One region of the Streptomyces sp. NPDC085900 genome, then DNA from elsewhere that is predicted to be linked to it. Evidence: riboswitches for the same ligand, from Rfam matches in the RefSeq annotation. Region 1 holds a riboswitch; each other region holds the start of a gene.

Evidence for each region. Region 1 has a riboswitch for cyclic di-AMP ahead of ACIGDI_RS24135 (transglycosylase family protein). Riboswitches for the same ligand answer to the same signal wherever they lie in the genome.
Region 2: it holds a riboswitch for cyclic di-AMP, as region 1 does, so the genes downstream of both, ACIGDI_RS06120 (NlpC/P60 family protein) here and ACIGDI_RS24135 (transglycosylase family protein) in region 1, are expected to answer to the same signal.
Region 3: it holds a riboswitch for cyclic di-AMP, as region 1 does, so the genes downstream of both, ACIGDI_RS16010 (peptidoglycan DD-metalloendopeptidase family protein) here and ACIGDI_RS24135 (transglycosylase family protein) in region 1, are expected to answer to the same signal.

Annotation. Positions count from the first base shown of each region.
Region 1 covers NZ_JBITSP010000007.1:26,530-33,961, forward strand. The annotation lists gene eno (phosphopyruvate hydratase) at 1-888, opposite strand, end outside; gene ACIGDI_RS24135 (transglycosylase family protein) at 1,222-1,902, opposite strand; cyclic di-AMP (ydaO/yuaA leader) riboswitch at 1,906-2,076, opposite strand; gene ACIGDI_RS24140 (transglycosylase family protein) at 2,272-3,255, opposite strand; gene ACIGDI_RS24145 (cytochrome P450) at 3,411-4,817, opposite strand; gene ACIGDI_RS24150 (nucleoside triphosphate pyrophosphohydrolase) at 5,095-6,102, opposite strand; gene ACIGDI_RS24155 (SurA N-terminal domain-containing protein) at 6,269-6,916, opposite strand; gene ACIGDI_RS24160 (glycoside hydrolase domain-containing protein) at 7,075-7,432, opposite strand, start outside.
Region 2 covers NZ_JBITSP010000002.1:296,940-304,371, forward strand. The annotation lists gene ACIGDI_RS06100 (NAD-dependent epimerase/dehydratase family protein) at 1-125, shown strand, start outside; gene ACIGDI_RS06105 (RNA polymerase sigma-70 factor) at 122-1,057, shown strand; gene ACIGDI_RS06110 (VOC family protein) at 1,067-1,492, opposite strand; gene ACIGDI_RS06115 (LuxR C-terminal-related transcriptional regulator) at 1,521-2,273, opposite strand; gene ACIGDI_RS06120 (NlpC/P60 family protein) at 2,742-4,742, opposite strand; cyclic di-AMP (ydaO/yuaA leader) riboswitch at 4,751-4,925, opposite strand; gene ACIGDI_RS06125 (DUF5997 family protein) at 5,130-5,537, opposite strand; gene ACIGDI_RS06130 (LysR family substrate-binding domain-containing protein) at 5,596-6,342, shown strand; gene ACIGDI_RS06135 (ATP-binding protein) at 6,487-7,432, shown strand, end outside.
Region 3 covers NZ_JBITSP010000004.1:417,722-425,153, forward strand. The annotation lists gene ACIGDI_RS16005 (SGNH/GDSL hydrolase family protein) at 1-183, opposite strand, end outside; gene ACIGDI_RS16010 (peptidoglycan DD-metalloendopeptidase family protein) at 429-1,364, opposite strand; cyclic di-AMP (ydaO/yuaA leader) riboswitch at 1,369-1,526, opposite strand; gene ACIGDI_RS16015 (alpha-galactosidase) at 1,841-3,913, opposite strand; gene ACIGDI_RS16020 (tyrosine-protein phosphatase) at 4,084-4,881, shown strand; gene ACIGDI_RS16025 (DUF6126 family protein) at 4,894-5,019, opposite strand; gene ACIGDI_RS16030 (helix-turn-helix domain-containing protein) at 5,016-5,636, opposite strand; gene ACIGDI_RS16035 (aspartate aminotransferase family protein) at 5,710-7,095, opposite strand; gene dxs (1-deoxy-D-xylulose-5-phosphate synthase) at 7,092-7,432, opposite strand, start outside.

The DNA.
Region 1 (7,432 bases):
CCAGCCGGCCCAGTCGTCCTCGAACAGCGGGTCCTCGATGGAGACGAGCGGGTAGGCCGCCACGAGCTCCTCGTAGTACTCCGTCATCTCGGCGGCCGAGCGGTCCTTGCCCTCGAACTGGTACTTGCCGTCCTTGTAGAACTCGGAGGCGGCGACGTCGAGCGCGAGGGCGATCTGCTCGCCGGGGACGTACCCGGCCTGCTTGATGGCCTCGAGGATCAGGTCGAGGGCGTCACGGTTGGAGCCCAGGTTCGGGGCGAAGCCGCCCTCGTCGCCGAGGCCGGTGGCCAGGCCCTTGGACTTCAGCACGGACTTGAGGGTGTGGTAGACCTCGGCGCCCCAGCGCAGGGCCTCGGAGAAGGTCTCCGCGCCGATCGGGGCGATCATGAACTCCTGGATGTCCACGTTGGAGTCGGCGTGCGAGCCGCCGTTCAGGATGTTCATCATCGGCACCGGCAGCAGGTGCGCGTTCGGGCCGCCCAGGTAGCGGAAGAGGGGGAGGTCGCTGGCCTCGGAGGCGGCGTGGGCGACGGCGAGGGAGACGCCGAGGATGGCGTTGGCGCCCAGCGAGCCCTTGTTGTCGGTGGCGTCCAGGTCGAACATGGCCTGGTCGATCAGGCGCTGCTCGGTGGCGTCGTAGCCGACCAGCTCCGGGCCGATCTGCTCGATGACGGCGAGGACGGCCTTCTCGACACCCTTGCCCTTGTAGCGGTTGGGGTCACCGTCGCGGAGCTCGATGGCCTCGAAGGCGCCCGTGGAGGCGCCGGAGGGGACGGCGGCACGACCCGTGCTGCCGTCGTCGAGGCCGACCTCGACCTCGACCGTGGGGTTGCCTCGGGAGTCCAGGATTTCCCGGGCTACGACGACGTCGATGGACGGCACGAGCATCTCCTTCTTGGATGTGACGCTGGTTGTGCGGGGCACGTGGGCCCTTCTGGGCCCTACCTCAGCCTTGCGACTAGAGCCTAACCGCCCCGGGGCCATCGGCCAGCCGACCGACCGTCCCGTGGACAAGGACAGACGGTACCTATTGTTCACGCCCGGAACAAAGGAGGGTGAACACAGCATGTATCGCGGGCGACGGCGGGCAAAGAAAAACCCCGCTCCGGTGCGTACGGGGGAAGACGCACCGGAGCGGGGAGCCCGTGGGGACGGGGGTGGCCCTCACGTGCCTCCACTGTGGGGGACACGGATGTGCGGGGCCTGTGGTTCGACTGTGTCCTACTTCAGGTGCAGCTGCTGACCGGGGTAGATCAGGTCGGCGTCCGTGACGATGTCCTTGTTCAGGTCGAACAGCTTCTTCCAGCCGCCCTTGACCTTGTGGTCGGCGGCGATGGAGCTGAGGGTGTCGCCCTTGACGACCTTGTACTCGCCGTCACCCTTCTTGACCTTCTTGCCGGTCGGGGTGGTGACGGTCTTGGTCGACTTCTTGGGGGCCGGACGCTCGGAGGAGCGGGAGGCCTGCTGCTCGGTGGTGGAGCGGGTGGTGGTGCCGGACGAGCCGGTGGAGGCGCTGGAGCCGTTGTAGGCGGCGCTGGACAGGCCCGTGCCGCAGACCGGCCAGGCACCCTTGCCCTGGGAGGCGAGAACCTTCTCGGCGACGGCTATCTGCTGGGACTTGGAGGCCTGGTTGGCCTGCGGGGCGTAGGCGGTGCCGCCGTACGCGGCCCAGGTGGAGGCGGAGAACTGCAGACCGCCGTAGTAGCCGTTGCCGGTGTTGATGGACCAGTTGCCGCCCGACTCGCACTGGGCGACCGCGTCCCACTCGGAGGCCGTGGCGGCGGAGGCGTTGCCGGCCGCCATCAGCGGGGCGGCGATGGCGACACCGGTGACACCGGCGAGCGCGGCGGCGCGGGTGGCCTTGGACGGACGACGGTGCTTGCCCTTGGCGGAAAACAGCATGGTGGATCCCCTCACCGACGCCTGCGAGGTGAGCTGTCGGGTTCGGGCCGGTTGAGTTGCCCGGCCGCGGCCTCGCTCTCGCGAGCCGCGGCTACACCCCAAGCCACCACCGTCAACCACCCGGTGGGGCACTTACCTTGGGTCCCCCGCTCCTGCCTACGGCGCTGTTAAGCGACGACTGTTCCCGTACGGCCGCTGGCAGGATTCGGCGTTGCGACAGACGGGGCTCGGGTTGCCGAGCGGTCACGACCGTAGACACGGAATCCGCCGAATTTCAAAGACGATCAGGGCTTCTGAGACTCATCCCACACTTTCACCAAACCGGACATTCAGCGCGAAGCGTGACGTGAACTCCCGCCGCATTTCGCCCTATTCGGCAGGGAGATCCAGGGTCTGACCGGTGAAGATGTGGTTCGGGTCGGTACCGATGGCCTGCTTGTTCGCGTCGTAGATGGCGCGCCATCCGCCGTCCACGTCAAGGGAGTCGGCGATGGAGGCGAGAGTGTCGCCGGTGCGGACCGTGTACGAGTCGTGCGCGGCGGCCTTCGTGGCGCCGCCGTCGACACTCTCGTCGGCGCTGGCGCCGCGGTGCTTGCCGGTGCCGGTGCCGGTCGTCGCGGAGTCGACGGCCCCGGTGTCGACGAGGCTCCAAGAACCCAGCGCCTGCTGAGAATTGTCCGACTCGTCACCCTTCGCCCGACCCGCGGACGAGCCGCCGGCCCCCTGGGACGCGCTCGGAGTCGAGATGGAGGGCGAGGCGGAGCTGTCCGATTTGCTGGACTTGCCACTGGAATGCGAGGAAGAGCCCGGAGAGACCGAGGGCGAACCGGACGCGTCCGAGGAGGCGGAGTCACCGGACGGGTCGCTCGACGCGTTACCCGACGAATTGGACAAACCAGTTGAGTCCGAACCGTCGGACGAATCGGATGAGTCGGACGAGCCGCCCCCGATGCCGGTGTCCACGTCTGCCGAACCGGAGTCCTTGCTCAGCCCCGACGTCAGTCCGCAGGTATGGAAGGCGCCGACGCCTTCGGCGTCCAGGAGCTTCTCGGCGACGGCTATCTGCTGGTTGCGGCTGGCCAGGTCGGCCCGGGGGGCGTAGTCGAGGCCGCCGTACTTCTCCCAGTCCGCCTGGGACAGCTTCAGGCCGCCGTAGAAGCCGCTGCCGCTGTTCTCGCTCCAGGAGCCACCTGTCTCGCACTGCGCCACCTTGTCCCAGGTGGTCCCGTCGGCGGCGCTGGCGCCACCCGCGGCGAACAGCGGGATCGCGATGGCGGAGCCGGTCACTCCGGCCGCGACGAGGAGAGCCGGAGCCTGGCGGGGGCGACGGTGACGACCGTTCCCGGAGAGCATGCGGAGGGCCTTTCGCGAGACAGCAATGACCGCGGCGCGTGAAGCTTGGGCCAAACCTTCGCGCCGCTGTTGATCCGTGAACGTAGCGGCTACCGATCACTTGTCACAAGTTAATGCCGCGTAGATCACGTGAAGATCACAGACTTGAGCGCGTGTCACGTTTGCGCGGCCGGACGCGATGCGTCGACCGGGGTGAACTCGACCGGGAGCGTGCGGAGTCCACGCATGATGAGCCCGCCCCGCCACCTCAACTCCCCCGGTTCCTCGGCCAGTCGGAGATCCGGCAGCCGGGTGAGGAGCGTCGCGAGGGCGGTCTGGCCCTCCAGCCGGGCCAGCGGGGCGCCCAGGCAGTAATGGATGCCGTGGCCGTATCCCAGGTGCTGGTTGTCGCGTCGGGACAGGTCGAGGGTGTCGGGTTCGGTGAACCGGGCGGGGTCGCGGTCCGCCGCGGCGAGTACGACGAGCACGGGGTCGCCGGCCGCGATGTCCTGTCCGCCGATGGTCAGCGGCTCGGTGGCGAACCGCCAGGTGGCGAGCTCCACCGGCCCGTCGTAGCGCAGGAGTTCCTCCACACCGGTCTCCAGCAGGCCGCGTTCGCCCGCGGCGAGGGAGCTCTGCAGGCGGGCCCGCTGCTCGGGGTGGGTGAGAAGGGCGAAGGTGCCGTTGCCGATGAGGTTGACGGTGGTCTCGAACCCCGCGAAGAGCAGGATGAAGGCCATCGCCGCGGCCTCGTTCTCGGTGAGGTGCTCGCCGTGGTCGGAGGCGCGGATCAGGCCGGAGATGAGGTCCTCGCCGGGGGCGGGGGTGTCCGGGAGGGCGGCGCGCTTGCGGTGGATGAGGTCGGCGAGATACCCGCGCATCTTCTTCACCGACCGCGCCACCCCGCCCCTGGGCCCGCCCTGATGCCGGATCATCATCCCCGCCCAGTCCCGGAAGTCGTCCTGGTCCTCGCGGGGCACGCCGAGCAGGTCGCAGATCGCGTGGATGGGCAGCGGGAAGGCGAACTCGTGGATGAGGTCGGCGGAGCCCTTCTCCGCGAACCGGTCGATGAACTGATCGGTCAACTGCTGCACGCGCGGAGCGAATTCGGCCACCCTGCGAGGCGTGAACGCCTTGGAGACGAGGCGGCGCAGCCGGGTGTGGTCGGGCGGGTCGATGTTGAGCAGATGCGTCATCAACTCGGCCTTGCGCTCACCCGGAATGCCCGTCTTGCCCTTGGCGTGCGCGGGCTCGTCGTGATGGGCCGGGTTCTTCGACAGCCGGTTGTCGGCGAGGGTCTGCTTGGCGTCGGCGTAACGCGTGACCAGCCAGGCTTCGACTCCGCTGGGGAGGGTGGTGCGGTGCACGGGGGCGTGCTCGCGGAGCCAGGCGTAGGCGGGGTAGGGGTTGGTGGCGAATTCCCAGGTGAAGAGGGCGGGGGGTGAGGGGGTGGGGGTGGTGGGCTCCGGGGGCGCGGGTGTCGCGGACGCGGGGGTGTCGGGCTCGGGAGTGGGGGGTGCGGGGGCGGCGGGCGCGGACGCGGACGCGGGGGTGGGCTGGTCGGGGGTGGGCTGGTCGGTCACTCCTTGACGGTATCCGGGTTCGAGGGGAGTGCCCTACGGAGGGCGGCGAGGGTGGCGAGGGTGGCGGCGGCGTGCGGGGCGCCGTCTTCGGCGCCCTCGGCCGGGCAGTGTTCGGCACGGACGAGGTGCAGGGCCGCGAGGTCCAGCCGGCCCTCAGGGTGGCCCGCGCGCGCCGCCCTGTCGCCTGCACGACCGTCGAGCTCCCCGCAGCCGCCGGTGCCGCCAACTCGGCTTCCGTCAGGCCCCCTTGCCTTGCCCCGCCCTCGAGGCGACGGGACTAACCCGGCAGCCCCTCGGCCCTGCGCACCGCGTCGCGATAGGTGCGCGCCGCCACCCGCAGAGCCGCCTCGGGATCCACTCCCTCCGCCTCCGCCCGCGCCGCCAGCGCCAGCAGCTCGTACCCGATGCCCTCGCCGGCGGGAAGCGGCACCTCCAGGGCCGCCGTGCGCACCCTCGACGCCAGCTTCGAGGCGAGGGCCAGGCCGGGCTGCCCGAGGGGTATGCCGTCGGTCACCGACTCCCGCTGCTTCTCGATCGCCTTCGTGCGCAGCCAGTGCTCCTTGACCTCCTCCGGGGTCGAGGCGGTCTCGTCGCCGAAGACGTGCGGGTGGCGGTGGACGAGCTTCGCGACGATGCCGCCGGCCACGTCGTCGATCGAGAAGGGGGCGTCCGGGTCCTCCTCGGCGATGCGGGAGTGGAAGACGACCTGGAGCAGGACGTCCCCCAGTTCCTCGCGCAGCTCGTCGCGGTCTCCGTCCTCGATCGCCTCGACGAGTTCGTAGGCCTCCTCGATGCCGTACTTCGCCAGGCCCTTGTGGGTCTGCTGCGAGGACCAGGGGCACTCGGCGCGGATCCGGTCCATGACCTGGACGAGGTCCAGGAGACGGGCGCCGGGGAGGTCGTAGGAGGCGGGGAGGAGTTCCAGCTCGGGCATGCTCACCCGGCCCGAGCCGGCGAGGCGTGCCAGGCCGTCCGTGAGCGCGGGCTCGCCCTCACCCGTGGCGACGACGACCACCGTGCGGCCGCCGGCGCAGGCGGCCAACAGTTCCTCCGCCGTCGGGGACGCCTCGTCGACCCGTATGCCCGCCTCCCGCAGATAGGGCAGCTGCGGGTGAGCGCCGTCCGCGCACAGCACGCGGTCGGCGGCGTGCAGGACCTGCCAGGCGGGCCAGGAGAGGAGACCGGGCGCGACGCGGTGGCTGGTGGTGAGCAGGACGATGCGGCCGGGGGCGACGGCCTCGTCGGGGTCCTGGTCGGGGGCGGGGTCGAAGCTGGTTGCGTTCACGATTCGAAGCTAACGCACGTCACCGACAGCCCCGTGAGTTGTCCACAGGCGGGGATCCACAGGGGCGGAAATCCACAGACGGGGGCGGGCGTCCACAGGGGCGGGGCATCCACGGGGGCAGGGCGTCCACAGGGCGCCCGCCCTCGCTGCCGGACCGTTCCTCCGGTTACGCGGTGCCCTGCGAGGCCGCCGTCGTGACCTCTCGTACCCACGGCGTCTTCGCGTCGACGCGGCTGCTCTTCTGGACGTCCCAGGAGCCGTAGCGCGGGTTGAGGTCGACGTGGAGTTCCTTGGACGCCTTGGACAGGGCGTTCCAGAAGGCAGGCTTGCTGGTGTCGGTGTCGAGGGTCTGGGCGAGCTTCTGCGCCTCCAGCTGGAGGCGGAGGTTGTCGTCGAGGCGCTTGGGCGCCACGCCGTACTGCTGCAGCCATGCCGTCTCGAGCGCCTTGGAGCCGCCGACCTGCTGTTCCAGGCCGCTGCGCATCTGCTGGATCTCCTTGGTGGTGACGGTCACGCCGTTGTCCTGGGCGGCCCGGTGCAGTACCCGGTCGAGCACCATGTTGTGCAGGGTGTCGCGGGTGAGGCTGCCGGTCTGGGCGACGGCCTGCTTGTACTGCGCGTCGTTCGCCACGGCCGTGCGCTGGGCCGTGCGTACCTCGTTGACCCGGTTCTCCAGCTGCGCCACGGTGATCCGCTGGCCGCCGACGACGGCCGCGGCGCCGGGATGCGAGTCGCTTCCGCAGGCGGTGAGGAGGGGGGCCGCAGCGGCGATCGCGGCGGTGAGCAGGAGCGCGGTGCGACGACGGCGGTGCAAGGAAGCCTCCCGAGGAGATTGTGCGACGGTGCACAAAGTCTTGCGGTGATCGATGTTAGGCAGTGGGACGGCTGTGGCCAACCCATTCGACCGACCCATTCGACCAACGATTCACCGCCGCTTCGGGCACCGCCGCGCCCCGGGAGGTCCGAGGGGGCTCAGCCGGTGATGGCCACCGGGGCGTCCCACGCGTCGCGGTCCACGGTGATCGTGTAGCCGTTGCGCGTCTCCTTGCTGTTGACCAGGTACTGGTGGCCGCGGCTGTGACCGGTGTACTGGGTCGAGCCGAAGGGCCAGTCCGCCGTCGTGGTGTTCTGCTTGTCCCACAGGGCGTACCAGAGGTTGCCCGGCAGGTCCGTCTTGTCCGTGGCGTTCGCGATGGCCTTGGCGCTGGAGCTGGTGAATCCGTAGTAGCCGGCGCGGTAGGTCTTGGCGCGCAGTTCCTTGTCGAAGGCGCGGACATAGGTGAGCACGGCGTTGTTGCACGACGTGTTCGTGATGTCGTACGACTCCATG
Region 2 (7,432 bases), on a different contig from region 1:
GCGACCAGGCGGTGATCATGATGACGCAGGGGCGCGGCTTCTCCAATGCCAAGGCCAAACGGGAGCTGGGCTGGCAGCTGCGCCACCCGTCCTGGCGCCAGGGCTTCAAGGAGGAGCTGGCGTGACCCGCACCGAGGAGTTCGAGGAGCTGCGGCCGCTGCTGTTCGCGATCGCCTACCGCATGCTCGGCAGCGTGAGCGAGGCCGAGGACGCGCTCCAGGAGGCCTGGCTGCGCTGGCAGGCCGCCCCGACCCGGCCCACCTCCACCAAGGCCTACCTCTCGGCGGTGGTCACCCGGATCTGCGTCGACGTCCTGCGCTCGGCCCGGGTACGGCGGGAGGAGTACGCCGGCCCATGGTTCCCCGAGCCGCTGCTCGCCGACCCCTACGAGGACCCGGAGCGCTCCGCCGAACTGTCCGACTCGCTGTCCATGGCCGCCCTGTTGCTGCTGGAACGGCTGACCCCGCTGGAGCGGGCGGTCTTCGTGCTGCGGGAGGTCTTCGGGTTCGGCTTCCCGGACATCGCCTCGGCCGTGGGCCGCTCGCAGGCGGCCTGCCGCCAGCTCGCCGTACGGGCCCGCCGGCACATGGACGCCGGCCTGCCTCGGTTCGAGGCCGGCCGCAAGGAGCGCGAGGAACTCGCCGGGCGGTTCTTCGACGCCTTCCGGGAGGGCGACGTCGACGCGCTGCGCGAACTCCTCGCCGCCGACGTGCACATGGCGGGCGACGGCGGCGGCAAGGCGCCGCAGCTGGCCAACGCGGTCATCGGCGCCGAGCACGTGGCCCGCGTGCTCGCCGAGTTCGCGCCGCAGATCGGCAGCGTCGGCGTCGTGGTGGAACCGCGGCAGGTCAACGGCCGACCCGGCGCGCTCTTCCGCGACCGGGACGGCAGGATCGTCAGCGTCATGGCTCTCGACGTCCTCGACGGACGGGTCCGGACGATCCGCTCGGTGATCAACCCCGACAAGCTGGGGCACCTGGGGGCGGTGGCGGACGCCTGGGCGCTCAGGCGGGAGGCGGAGCGGGCGCGCCGCCTCGCGACCGGCCGGACCGGCTGAGCGCGCGGGTCAGCCGACCGACGTGCCGCCCCACTCCTCCGGAGCGACGTCCGCGAGCGTCTGCGAGAACGTCCACTGGTGACCGGCCGGGTCCTCGGCCGTGTACTGGCGCTCGCCGTACTCGAAGTCGGTCGGCTCCATGAGGATGCGCGCGCCGTGCTCCCGGGCCCGCTGGCAGTGGGCCCGGGCGTCCGCCACACGGACGGTGACCGAGTGGGTGACCTCGCCGGGGCGCGGCGGCCGGCGGTCCTTGCGGACGTCCCCGACGATCACCGCGCCGTCCCCGTAGGCGAGTTGGGCCCGGTGGTCCTCGCCGATGCGCACCCGCTCGGCGAAGCCGAAGGCCGCGCCCAGCCAGTCGACCGCCGCGCGCACGTCCGGGTAGATCAGCACGGGGATGACCGTCGCGGCGGGGATGGAACGGTTCGGCTTCATGACGGACTCCGGAGGTCTGGCGGCATCCCTACCGCCGTGCGGACGGTGCGGGCACCAGGCCGAGTCGCTGGGCGCGCAGGACCGTGCTGACGCGGTCTCGTGTGCCCAGTTTGCGGTAGATCTTCTCGATGTGCTTGTGGACCGTACGGTCCGAGATGCCGAGTCGGCGGCCTATCGCGGACGCGGTCAGCGCGTCCGTGAGCAGCAGCAGGACGCTCGTCTCGCGGGGCGTCAGCCGCGTGTCGGCCGCCCGGTGGGCGGGGCCGGCCGACCGCCGCAGGCGCTCCAGCAGTTGCCGCTGCCGATCGACCGCGGCCAGCAGCGGCTGCAACTCACTCGCCACCCGGACGTGGTCGTCGGTGAAGTCCCGGCCCGAGCGGTAGACCATGCAGCCGGTGACCGGGCCGGCCGCCTTCGGCAGCGGGATCGCCAGCACGTGGTGCGCGTCCATGAGGCCGCCGATCAGCCGCGCCGTCGGGCTCGTGGACCAGGCGCGGCCGGCCGCCCGGCGGGCGGTGAGCGGCGTGCGGTCCCGGCCCGCCGTGTACAGGGGTGCGAAGGGATAACCCTCCCGCAGCAGGCTCACGGACTCCTCGCCGAGCCGGGCGAACCCGTCGGCGACGGCGGCGGGCATGCCGACCGTGCCCGAGGACGCGTTCCACTCGTCCAGCTTGTAGATCAGCGTCTCGCCGCCGCACAGGGCCGGCAGCGCCTCGGCCAGCAGCGGCCACAGCCGCTCCGGCTCGGGCTCGTTGAGGGCCGCCACGGCCACCGACAGCATGCGTTCATGGGCCCCGCCCAGCGCCTGTGCCACGTTCCGACTCCGCGTACGCAGTTGTACCCATACCGAACGGCGTCCACGGTGCCCGAGACTGCACACGGGCGCCGGTGACGCTCCCGGAAACACTCCAGCACATCGTCGCTCCGGCGGCCGCGGCGGGGGAGACCCGGCGGTTCACGTGGGGGACGGCCGGTTCAACCTGGCCCCGGATTCCGGGCGGGCCGCCGGAACGGGGGACCGGCGGCCCGCACCCGGCTCACCAGCGGGGCAACCCGAGCCGCAGGCGGTCGTTGCGAACGCGAGCCCCGCGGCGACGAGGGCGGCGGCCGGACGGCGACTTCGTCGACGATCACCCATGTCGACGGTGCACCGGAACGGGATGTCATGACGAAGGGCCCCGCGCAGCCTTGGCAGCGCGGGGCCCGGAAACGTTCTTCGGTTATGGAGATTCGATGGCGTGACGAACCGTCAGGCCGGTCGCACGGCGATGCGGATCGCCGCCTCCCCGGCGTTGTGGATCGACTCCTCACGGATGACCGAGCCCGGGCCGGGGGCGTGGATCATCAGACCGTTGCCCGTGTAGAGGCCCACATGGCTGAAGTTGTCGTGGAAGAAGATGAGGTCACCGGGGCGGCTCTCGGCGAGGGGGATCACCGTGCCGGCGCTCGACTGCTCGCTCGTACTGCGCGGCAGCGCGACCCCGGCGGCCTTCCAGGCGGCCTGGGTCAGCCCCGCGTTGTCGTACGACTCCGGGCCGACGGCACCCCACAGGCACGGCCTGCCGATCTGCGCGCGGGCGAACTCCACGGCCCGGTCGGCCTTCGTGCCGGTGGACGTCTCGACGGCCGGGACGCCCGTCTCCAGGACGGTCGGCTGCGGCGCCGGCCGCTCCTCGACCACCGGCACGCCGGTGTCCAGAACCGACGGCTCCCGCAACCGCCGAGCCACGTCGGCGGCCCGCCGGGCCTGCTCCTGCGCCACGGGGTCCCGCCAGTCGGCCTGCGGCGCCGCCGCCGCGATGATCTGCTGGGCGCCGGTGTCCCAGCCGGGCTGTGCGGGGGCGGACGGGGCCATGGTCTGGGCGACGAGCTGCTGTGCGCCGGTGTCCCAGCCGGGCTGTGCGGGGGCGGACGGGGCCATGGTCTGGGCGACAAGCTGCTGTGCGCCGGTGTCCCAGCCGGGTTGTGCGGGGGCGGACGGGGCCATGGTCTGGGCGACGAGCTGGTGGGCGCCCGTGTCCCAGCCCGGCTGCGCCGGCGCGGCTGTGGTGCTCGCGCGGTTGGTGGCTGTCTGCTGGGCGGGTATCGCCCAGCTCGGCTGCGCCGGTGCGGAGGGGGACATCGTCTGCGCGACGAGCTGTTGTGCGCCGGTGTCCCAACCGGGTTGTGCCGGGGCCGATGGGGCCATGGTCTGCGCGACGAGCTGTTGGGCGCCGGTGTCCCAGCCGGGCTGTGCGGGGGCGGACGGCGTCATCGACTGGGCGACGAGCTGCTGAGCGCCCGTGTCCCAGCCCGGCTGCGCCGGCGTGGCCGCCATGCTCGTGCCTGCGGTGGCGGCCTGCTGGGGTCGGGACGTCCAGTCGGGCTGGGCCGGTGCGGAGTCGTTCATCGTGCGGGCCGCGGCCGCCTGCTGGACCTGGGCCGCCCAGCTGGGCTGCGCCGGTGTGGCCTCGATCGCCGCGGGGGCCGCGCTCTGCGGGGCCGGGGCCGCCTGCCAGGTGCTCCGGTCCGGCTGCGGGGCGACGGCGGGACGCGGGGCGGAGGTCTGCCGGGCGACGTGCCGGTACAGCAGGTCGCTGGCCGCGGCGACCTTGCGCTGGTTCTCCTGCTTGGATCTGCGCAGCGAGGTCTGCCGCGACTCCGCGGGGGCCGGGGCGGCCGGGAGTGCAGCGGCCGCTTCCTGGCGGGGCTGGGGCACCGCGGGAAGCGCAGCCGTGGGGGCGGCGGGCAGCTCGGCCATCGGGCGACGGGGCCCGGCGGCGGGCAGCTCGGGTACGGCCCGGGCGGGGGCCTCCAGCTCACGAGCCGCACGAGCCTCCACCGCGCGAGCTTCCACCGGACGGGGGGGCCGGGTGGCGGCGGGACGCCTGGCCGGGGTGCGGTCGGACGGGAGGATCGCCGGGACGGTCGGTCCGATGGACGCCCGGGCCATGTCGAACCACTGCCGGGAGACGTTGTCCAGGTCGGGGTCCGAGCCCCCGCGCGGCTGACCGCCACGCTCGCCGGTGCCGCGCGCCTTCTGCACGCGGGTCAGGTTGAACTGCCCGGTGTCCTCCTCGGCACGGTCGTACAGGCTGCTCACACGCTGCCGGACGTCCTCCCGGCTGGGTGCTTCGTCGCCCGGCTGGGGCGAGGCGTCGGCCGTCTGCGAGAACAGGGCCACCGAGGTGAGGGCGGCCGTCGCGAGGGCGGAGTTGCGCATACCGGGGAGGCCGAAGCCTCCGGCACGCGACGATCGTTCCGGCGCCATGGGGGCCGTACTCCTTCCGTACTCCGCCTACCGAGTTAGCTGTCGGGTTCGGGCGGTCAATTCCGGAAGGCATGCCCTACGGCCCTTGCGCCGAAGCGCAGTCGGGCCGATTCACCCCATGAATCGGTTGGGTCCCCGGTTCCGGCCGCCGCGAAGGCGCACCGGATTCGGCGGAGGCCGCTCTTCCCGACGGGGTTCGCCGGAGTGACACGAGCGGCCTGAGGCCAAGCTAGCCAACTTGTGCGCCTCGTGTGAAGGTTGACGGCCGGAATGTCCGATACGCTTTTGTGACCTTCGTCGTGACGCACCGTCAGATCCCTTTTCGGTGGACGGAGGGCGTGCAGGTGGTGACGGAGAGTCACCGAACGCCTCTCCGGCCACGTGGCGTCAGGAACGCGGAGCCTGATCCTCGCCCGCCGCCCGCTCGGCGTTGCGCTTCTTGATCCGCGCGCCCTCCTTGCGGACCTCCGCCTGCGTCGCGCGCTCCTTGACCAGCCACTCGGGCTGCTCCTGCTTCAGGGTCTCGATCTCCTCGGTGGTGAGGGCCTCGGTGACCCCGCCGCGCGCGAGACCCGAGATGGAGACGCCCAGCTTCGCCGCGACCACCGGACGGGGGTGCGGGCCGTTGGCCCGCAGCTCGCGCAGCCACTCGGGCGGATTCGCCTGGAGCTCGTCGAGCTGGGCGCGCGAGACGACACCCTCACGGAACTCTGCGGGGGTGGCCTCGAGGTACACACCCAGCTTCTTCGCCGCGGTGGCGGGCTTCATCGTCTGGGCGGTCTGGTGCGACTTCATGGGGTCAAGGGTATCGAGCGCGTACGACGCCTCCGACCACGGCCGGTAACCTGGCGGGGTGACAGGCTCGGAAGCATCCCAGACGTTCCGGCTTGCGTACGTCCCGGGGACGACGCCCGCCAAGTGGGTGCGGATCTGGAACGAGCGCCTGCCCGACATCCCGCTGACCCTTCAGCCCGTAGCGGCCGCCGAGGCCCCCGACGTACTGCGGGCCGGCGAGGCCGACGCGGGGCTGGTGCGGCTCCCGGTGGACCGTGCGTACTTCAGCGCCATCCCCCTCTACACCGAGACGACCGTGGCCGTCGTACCCAAGGACCACGTGATCACGGCCGCGGAGGAGATCACCCTCGCCGACCTGGCCGACGAGGTGCTCTTCCACCCCCTCGACGACGTCCTCGACTGGGACGCCCCGCCCGGCGAGCCCGCCTTCGAGCGCCCGGCGACGACCGAGGACGCCGTGGAGCTCGTCGCGGCGGGCGTCGGCCTCCTGGTGGTGCCCCAGTCCCTGGCCCGCCTCCACCACCGCAAGGACCTCACCTACCGCCCGGTGACCGACGCGCCCCGGTCGAGCGTGGCCCTGTCCTGGCCGGAGGACGCCACCACCGACCTGGTGGAGGACTTCATCGGCATCGTCCGCGGCCGTACGGTCAACAGCTCCCGCGGCCGCAAGCCGCAGCCGGCGGAGAAGACCGCGGACAAGCCGGCGCCCCGCCGCAAGCCCGCGGCGGCGAAGACGCCCGCCCGCAGCCCCAGGACGGGCACGTCGAAGACCCCGAAGCGAGGAAAGCCCCGCCGCCGCTCCTAAGCCCCGTGGACCCGGCGTTTCGCACGGGCACTTCGCAGGGATGCGGGCACTTCGCAGGGATTCGGACGGTGGCCGTCCAGTACCTGCCCGGCCCCCGAACCGGACCGCGAAGACTTCACCCCGCCCCGGTGACACAATCGGTGAGTGGACCGGGGGATCCTCGAGCGTGAGCCCGAGCTGGAGCTGCTGGCCTCGGCCGCACAACAGGCGGCGGACGGCGCCGGTGCGGTGGCACTTGTCTTCGGCGAGGCGGGAATCGGCAAGTCGAGCCTGGTCGGAGCCCTGCCCGAGCGGTTGCCCGGGCAGGCGCGGGTGCTGGTCGGCCAGTGTGACGACCTCACCACCCGGCGCCCCCTCGGACCCTTCCGCGACCTCGTCGGCAGCGTCGGCGCCGACCTCGCCCGAGCCGTCACGGAGGGCGCCGATCGGCACCGCGTCTACGAGTCCCTGCACGCCGAGCTCGCCGTGACTCCGCATCCTGCGGTACTCGTCGTCGAGGACGTGCACTGGGCCGACGAGGCATCCCTGGACGCCCTGCGCTTCCTCGTCCGGCGCATGGACCGGCTGCCCGCCCTGCTCGTCCTCACCTACCGCGACGACGAACTGCACCGCGGCCACCCCCTGCGTCACCTCCTCGGCCAGGTCTCCCGCGCCCCCCGCGTGCACCGCCTGCCGCTGGCCCGGCTCTCCCTCGACGCGGTACGCGAGCTCAGCGCGGCCGGCCGGCTCGACCCGGCGCAGGTGTACCAGGTGACCTCCGGCAACCCCTTCTTCGTCACCGAGGTCCTGGCGGCCGGCGGCACCGGGGGAGTGCCGCCCACGGTCGTCGACGCCGTGCTCGCCCGGCTGCGCGGGCTGCGGCCGGACACCGTGGACGCCCTGGAACAGCTCGCCGTCGTTCCCTCGGCCGTCGAACGCCGACTGGTCGACGCGCTGCTCACCGACGGCGTGGCGGTCCTCGCCGAGGCCGAACAGCGCGGGCTGCTCACCGTCACCCCCGAGCGGATCGCCTTCCGGCACGAGCTGATCCGGCGGGCCGTCGCCGACTCCGTGCCCGCCGCCCGGCGCATCGAACTCGACCGCCACGTCC
Region 3 (7,432 bases), on a different contig from region 1:
AACGATCTGGTCGAGCAGTTTGCCGCGCACCGCGAGGTTCGTGTACCTGAAGTCGCCCTCGGGACGCCGGTCGGCGAGGAGTACCGCGAAGCGGTCCGCCCAGCCGACGAAGGCCCCGTCGGGGCCGGGGTCGCCGACGCCCTCGGTGAAGCTGTCCCCCACCGCGACGTACGACCCGATCACTGATCTGCTGTCACTCTTCGAATCGTCTGCCACAGCCGTCATGATTCACCTTCGAATGTGACCTACGCGACCGTAGGCAGGGCTTGACGGTCGGTGAGATAAGCCACTCGCAAAGTGTTGACCAAGGTCGGAATAACCCCTCGATGTGCGCTGTTGCTGGGTCAACAGTCGGACACACCGAAGGCCGGACCCGGGGATCGAGGTCCGGCCTTCGGCAGCGTGTCAGGCGGCGTGGCGGCGGGGGGTCAGCCGACGGCGACGCCCTTGGAGCGGAGGTAGGCGACCGGGTCCACGTCGGAGCCGTAGTTCGGCGTGGTCCGGATCTCGAAGTGCAGGTGCGGGCCGGTGACATTGCCCGTAGCGCCGGAGAGGCCGACCTGCTGGCCCGCGCTCACGCTCTGGCCGGCCGAGACGGAGAGCTGCGAGAGGTGCCCGTACTGGGCGTAGTAGCCGTCGGCGAGCCTGATGACGACCTGGTTGCCGTACGCGCCGCCCCAGCCGGCGGAGACGACGGTGCCCGCGCCCACGGCCTTGAGGGGGGTACCGGTGGGGACGACGAAGTCGACGCCGGTGTGGTAGCCGCTGGACCACATGCTGCCGGCCACGCGGTAGCCGGTGCCGACGGTGGCGCCGGAGACGGGGAGCTGGAAGCCCGTGGCGGAGGCGGTGGTCGCGGCAGCGCTGCGGGTGGTGCCCTCACCGGAGGAGGACGAGCGCTCCTTCGACGAGGTCGAACCCTGCGAGGACGAGGACTTGGCCGTGGAGGACCTGTGGGCGCTCGTCGCGGCCTTCTTGCCGATCGTGAGCTTCAGACCGGGGTGGATGAGCGACGGGTCGTCGCCGACGACGGTGCGGTTGTCGGCGTAGAGCTTGTGCCAGCCACCGCTGACGTGCTGCTCCTCGGCGATCTTCGAAAGGTAGTCACCGGACCGGACCGAATAGACGTGCACCGCCTTTTCGGAGGCGGAGTTCTTCTTTTCGGTCGCCTTCTTCACGGTATTCGGAAGGGACTGAACGGCCTTTTCCGAAACCGACTGGGAAGCGGACTGGGCGGTGGCCGCGTGGGCACCCGTGGCACCCATCAGCGGGAGGGCGAGCGCGGCGCCGCCGGTTCCGGCGACGGCGATGGAGCGAGTGAAGCGCTGGGACTTCGGACGACGGTGCTTACCCTTCGCGGGCATGGCGAATTCCTCTCCGGCGCCTGCGAGGTGAGCTGTCGGGTGCGGGCTGGAGATGCCCGGCCGCGCGCTGGTCGCGGCTGTACCCCTAGCCGTTCCGGAGACCGGAACAGGCGTTGTACCTGTGGGTCCCCCGCTCCTGCCGTACACGGGTGATTGGTGCGGGCTCCGGGCGGCGGCAGGATTGGGCGTCCGTCCGGATTGGTGTGGAACGTAAGCGACGAGGACGCGAAGGGACAAGCGACGGTTCCCCGTGAATCCGTTTCCCTTGATCCTCTGCGGAAATCCACGGTCACTCTCCGTGAATTTCCGCTTCGTCCCACTCTTCAATCCGCAGGAAAGACAGATTGATTACGTGAGCATGACGAGGTACGCACCGTCACGGCTATGACGCTGCTCACGTGACGCTGCTCCAGCTTCCCTTGTCACAGCGCGAGTTGGAATGAAGCCCAATCAACGCAGCAATTCGGACAGAAGAGTCAGATGCGGCGCAGGCGGAGAACTGCCGCATCGAGGTCGCCCCGAAGTCCGGTATGCAGACCGTGATGCAGCAATACGGCACCTCGATGCACTTCGCCCGTTTCGAGGCATTCGTACGACGCTGTCGGGTCGAGGGCACGCAGCCGCAGGGCCGGCACGGGCTCGCCGTAGCTCTGTGCCTGCAGCCAGGCGAGGACGACGCTCTGGTCCCCGCGCGCGTACTGCACGGCGCTCAGCCCGCCCGTCGGCGGCCTGAGGCGGTGGAGCTCGCCGTGCTGGACGAGCGGCCGGATCTCCTTGTAGAGGCTCACCCAGTCGCGGGCCTCGGCCAGCTCCTCCTCGGTCCACTGCGTGAGGTCCCCGCCCACCCCGAGCACTCCGGCCATGGCACTGACGAACCGGAAGCGCAGCGAGCTGACGCGCCCGTTGAGCTGGGTGTTGGGGCTGTCGGTGACCCAGGCGGCCATCACGCGCGCGGGGTGGATCTGGCTGAAGCCGTGCTGGATGGCGAGCCGGTCGAGCGGATCGGTGTTGTCGGAGGTCCACACCTGGTCCGTACGGCTCATGATCCCGAGGTCGATCCGTCCGCCACCGCCCGAGCAGGACTCGAAGACGACACCGGGGTGGGCCGCCCGCAGCCGGTCCAGCAAGGCGTAGAGGGTGTGGACGTGGTCGACCCAGAGGCGCTGCGGGTAGGCGTCACCGGGCCAGCCGGCGTCCGTGAAGCAACGGTTGAAGTCCCACTTCACGTAGTCGATCTGAGCGCTGGACAGCAGTGCGTCGAGCCGCTCCCAGAGGTACTCCTGGACGTCCTCGCGGGCCAGGTTCAGTACGAGCTGGTTGCGCAGCTCCGTCCGCCTGCGTCCGGGCTGGAACTGGACCCAGTCGGAGTGGGCGCGATACAGGTCGCTGTCCGGATTGACCATCTCGGGCTCGACCCAGATGCCGAACTGCATGCCGAGCGCGTGCACATAGTCGGCGAGTGGGGCCAGGCCCTTGGGGAAGCGGTCGGGGTTGGGTGTCCAGTCGCCGAGCCCGGCCCGGTCGCTGGTGCGCTTGCCGAACCAGCCGTCGTCGACGACGAACAGCTCCACGCCGATCGCCGCGGCCCGCCGTGCGAGGGCGCTCTGCTGTTCCTCGGAGATGTCGAACTCCGTGGCCTCCCAGGAGTTGAACAGCACGGGGCGGTCCTGGTCCGCGTCCGGGACGACGTACGCGCGTTGGTAGGCGTGCCAGGCCCGGCTCGCCCCGCCGAAGCCGCCGTCGCTCCACAGCCCGGCGAAGACGGGGGTGGTGTACGACTCCCCCGCCGCCAGGCTCAGCAGTCCGGAGTCGTCGTAGCCCGCGCCGCCGGTGATCTGCACGCGCGCGTCCGGGAGTTGGGCCACCGCGATGCGCCAGGAACCGGACCAGCCCAGGGCGCAGCCGTAGACCTCGCCGCGCTCCTCGGTGGCGTCGGTGTCGAGGGCGACCCAGGGCAGGTGCTGGTGCCCGGTGTGCCCGCGGCGGCTGCCGATGACCTTCTCACCGTAGGTGAGCGGCGAACTCGTGAGCCGGGACTCCGCGGCCCAGCGGCCGTGCAGCTGGGACAGCCGCCAGCCGTCGCGGTCGGGGAGGGTCCAGGTGGCGGCGTCCGCGCGCAGCAGCTCCAGGGCGCCCGGGCCCTCGTTGTCGAGGGTCACCCAGCGCTCGACGACGTCGTGCCGCATCCGGTGGTGCAGGGTGATCGCGAGCCCGCCGTCGCGGAACCTCAGCCGGAGGTGGTCGCCCTCCGCCTCGTACGTCTCGAAGCGCCACTCGGTGCCGCGCCGCTCCTCGGAGCGCACGGACAGGGCGGGCCTCACGAACCGCGGGCCGCCCTCGACCGGGTACTCCTCACGGCCGTCGAGCGGGGACTCGAAGGGGCGGTAGTCCGGCAGCGGGCGTACGGCGAGGGCCTCGGCGTCGGCGAGGGCGATCCGGGGGCCCCAGTGCAGGTGCAGGAGCTCGTCGTCCTCGGTGAGATGGATCGCGTAACCGCTGGTCGGCCCGGTCAGGAGCCAGGTACGGCCGTTCTCGGAGATCTCCAGCATCAAGCCCTCACATATTCGAACAGGTGCGATCAAGCAGCAACATCATCAGTGCCGGTGGGGGCCGACGGCAACGCCTGTGGACAACTCATTGCCCAAGGAATGCATGTCGTATCGTCGACACGGTGCCCGTCGTCGAGCCGAGTCGGCGGGGCCGACTGGGAGGAGCCCCCGTGACGCAGCAGATCCCGTCGACCGAGCCGGAGCTGGCCGGGGTGCGCAACTTCCGCGACGTGGGCGGGCTGCCGACGGTGGACGGGCGGCGGGTGCGCCACGGGGTGCTGTTCCGCAGCGGGCACCTGGCGCACGCGACCGGGGAGGACGCCGCGTTCCTCTCCTCGCTGGGGCTGCACACGATCTTCGACTTCCGCAACGCCGCGGACCAGAAGCTGGAGGGGCCGGACGTCGAGCTGCCGGGCGTGCGCAATGTGAACCTGCCGCTGTCCGACCCGGCGGACGGCGTCGGCTTCTGGAAGATGGTGCGGGACGGCGAGATCGAGCAGCTGCGCGAGGTCCTCGGCGACGGCAAGGCCGCGGGCCGCATGATCACCTCGTACCGCACGATCATCAGGGAGCGCACCGCCGAGCACACGCGCGTGCTGCGCTCGCTCGCCGAGGACAGCGTGCCGGCGCTCATGCACTGTGCGGCGGGCAAGGACCGCGCGGGCCTGTCCATAGCCGTCACGCTGCTCGCCCTGGGCGTCGAGCGGGAGGCCGTCGTCGCGGACTACCTGGAGTCCAACGCCAAGCACCGCCGCTACAAGGTGCACCGCAGCAGCAGCTCCTCCGCCGGCTACTCCCCCGAGGTCATGGAGCTGCTCAGCCCCCTGTTCGAGGCGCGCGCGGAGTATCTGGCGGCGGCCTTCGAGACCATCGAGGAGACGTGGGGCGGGGTCGAGGCGTATCTGGAGCAGGGGCTCGGGGTCACACCGGAGATCCGTGAGCGGCTGCGCGGGCGGCTGCTCGACTGACGGGCATCCGGGCTACTTCGCCCCCACCGCGAACAGCAGGTAGATGAAGGCCGCGAACAGGTGTCCGACGGCGATGTAGATGATCAGCCTGACCCACAGGCCGCGAGGGAACTTCTCCTCCATGTCGGTCTTGCTCATGGCATCTCTCCATAGGTGGGGCCGAGGCACAGGGTGGCCGTCGGACTCTGCAGCAGGGTGTGGACGAACAGGAGCTCGACACCGTCGGGGTCCTGCGCGGCGATGCGGTGCGGGGTGAGCGAGTCGAAGTGCGCGCTGTCGCCGGGGGCGAGCCGGTGCGTGGTGTCACCGAGGCGCAGCCGCAGCCGGCCGCTGAGGACGTACAGCCACTCCTCGCCGGGATGCACGCGCACGATGTCGCCCTGCGAGCCGTGCGGTACGCGGACGCGCAGGGCCTGCATGCCACGGCCGGGCGAGCCGGCCTGCCAGTAGGTCCAGCCGCCCGCCTGCGTCGGTTCCATGTCGGTACCGCGCACGACGGCGTCCCGGTCGGCGACCCGCTCGCCGAGCAGTTCCGAGACGGTCGTACCGTAGATACGGGCGAGGGCGAGCAGCATCGGCAGCGAGGGCTGGCGCTGCCCGGTCTCCAGCCGGGACAGATGGGCCGGCGAGAGCCCGGCGGCGCGCGCCGCGGCCTCCAGCGTGAGGGCGGCACGTCGGCGCAGGGCGCGCAGCTGGGGCGCGACGGCGGGCAGGTCCGGTCCGGGGAGCGGCTCGGACTCTTCCGGAGAGCTCATACCTCCATTCAGCCGCGACTTTGCCTCTGCGGCAAATTTCTTGCCTCAGAGGCAAAGACCGCGGCGGGGCGGCTCACCGGTTGGCGACCGCCTGCTTCACGAGCGTCTTGCCGAAGTCCCACATCAGTCCGCCGCCGCTGTGCGCGTCGTCCATCACGGCGGTGAAGGCGTCCACGAACCGGTCCACGTCCCGCTCGCCGATGATCAACGGCGGGATCAGCTTGATCACTTCGAGGTGGTCGCCGGAGACCTGGGTGAGGATCCGGTGCCGCTGCAGCAGCGGTACGACGACCATCTGCGCGAACAGGCCCTTGCGCGCGGCCTGCAGCATCGTCCAGCGGCTGCGCAGCTTCAGCGACTTGGGCCTGCCGAACTCGATGCCGATCATCAGTCCGCGGCCGCGGACGTCGGCGAGCAGCTCGTACTTGTCGACGAGCGCCGCGAGCCGGGACTTCAGCTGCTCCCCGGTCGCCCGGGCGTTCGCCACGATCTGCTCGTTCTCCATGACGGACAGCACGGCGAGCCCCGCCGCCATGGCCTGGGCGTTGGAACCGAAGCTCGCCGAGTGGACGAGCACCCGGTCCATCGACGAGTAGACCTTCTTGAAGATCCAGTCCTTGCCGAGGGTGGCGCCGACCGGGACGTAGCCACCCGACAGCGCCTTGGCCACGCACACCAGGTCGGGCTCCACGCCCTCCTCGTGCTGGAAGGCGTAGAAGTCACCGGTGCGGCCGAGGCCCGTCTGCACCTCGTCGGCGATGAGCAGCGCCTTGTGCCTGCGCAGCAGTTCCTGGGCGGCGCGCAGATAGCCGGGCGGGGCCTCGTGCACGCCCTTGCCCTGGATCGGCTCCACGATCAGGGCGGCGACGTCCCCCTTGTTCAACTCCCGTGCCAGGGCGTCGAGGTCGCCGAGCGGGACGGCGGTGTCCGGCAGCAGCGGGGCGAAGCCGTCCCGGAAGCCGGACTCGCCGTTGACGGACAGCGAGCCCGTGGTCAGGCCGTGGAAGGCGTGGTCGCAGTACAGCACGCGCGGCCTGCCGGTGGCGTAGCGGGCGAACTTCAGCGCCGTCTCGACGGCCTCCGTACCGCTGTTGCCGAAGAACACCCGGTCCAGGTGCGGGCTGTACGTCAGCAGCTTCTCGGCCAGCAGTCCGGGCAGCGGCTGGCAGTCGAAGCGGGTGAGGTCGGCGAGCGAGGCGTCGAGGACGTCGTGCAGCGCCTTGCGGACGACCGGGTGGTGGCGGCCCAGGCCCATCACCCCGAACCCGGCGAGCATGTCCAGGTAGTCGTTGCCGTCCGCGTCCCAGAAGTGGGCGCCCTCGGCGCGCTCGTAGACCTTGTCGAAGCCGATGGTGTGCAGCATGCGCGGGAGCTGGTGGTTGAGGTACTTCCCGTGCAGCTCGTAGCGTTCGGCTCCGCGCTCGGACAGGAGCGCCCCGAGGTCGAACTCCTTGGTCATTCAGCCCTCTCCTTGACGGTGCCTTTCACCTGTTCCTTGACGGCCAGGGTGTCCTCGGCCTCCTTGACGGCCAGGCTCGCGCTGATCCGCCCGGCCACCTCGACCGGCGTGAGTCCGATGTCGGCCAGCACCTCCCCGCGCTTGGCGTGCGCGAGGAACTGCTCCGGGATGCCGAACCGCCGTACGGGCACGTCGACTTCGGCGTCGCCGAGGGCCAGCGCAACAGCCGAGCCCACACCGGCCGAGCGGCTGTTGTCCTCGACGACGGCCACCAGCCGGTGTTCCGCGGCGAGGCCCGGGAGCGCCGGGTCGACGGGCTTGACCCACCGGGGGTCGA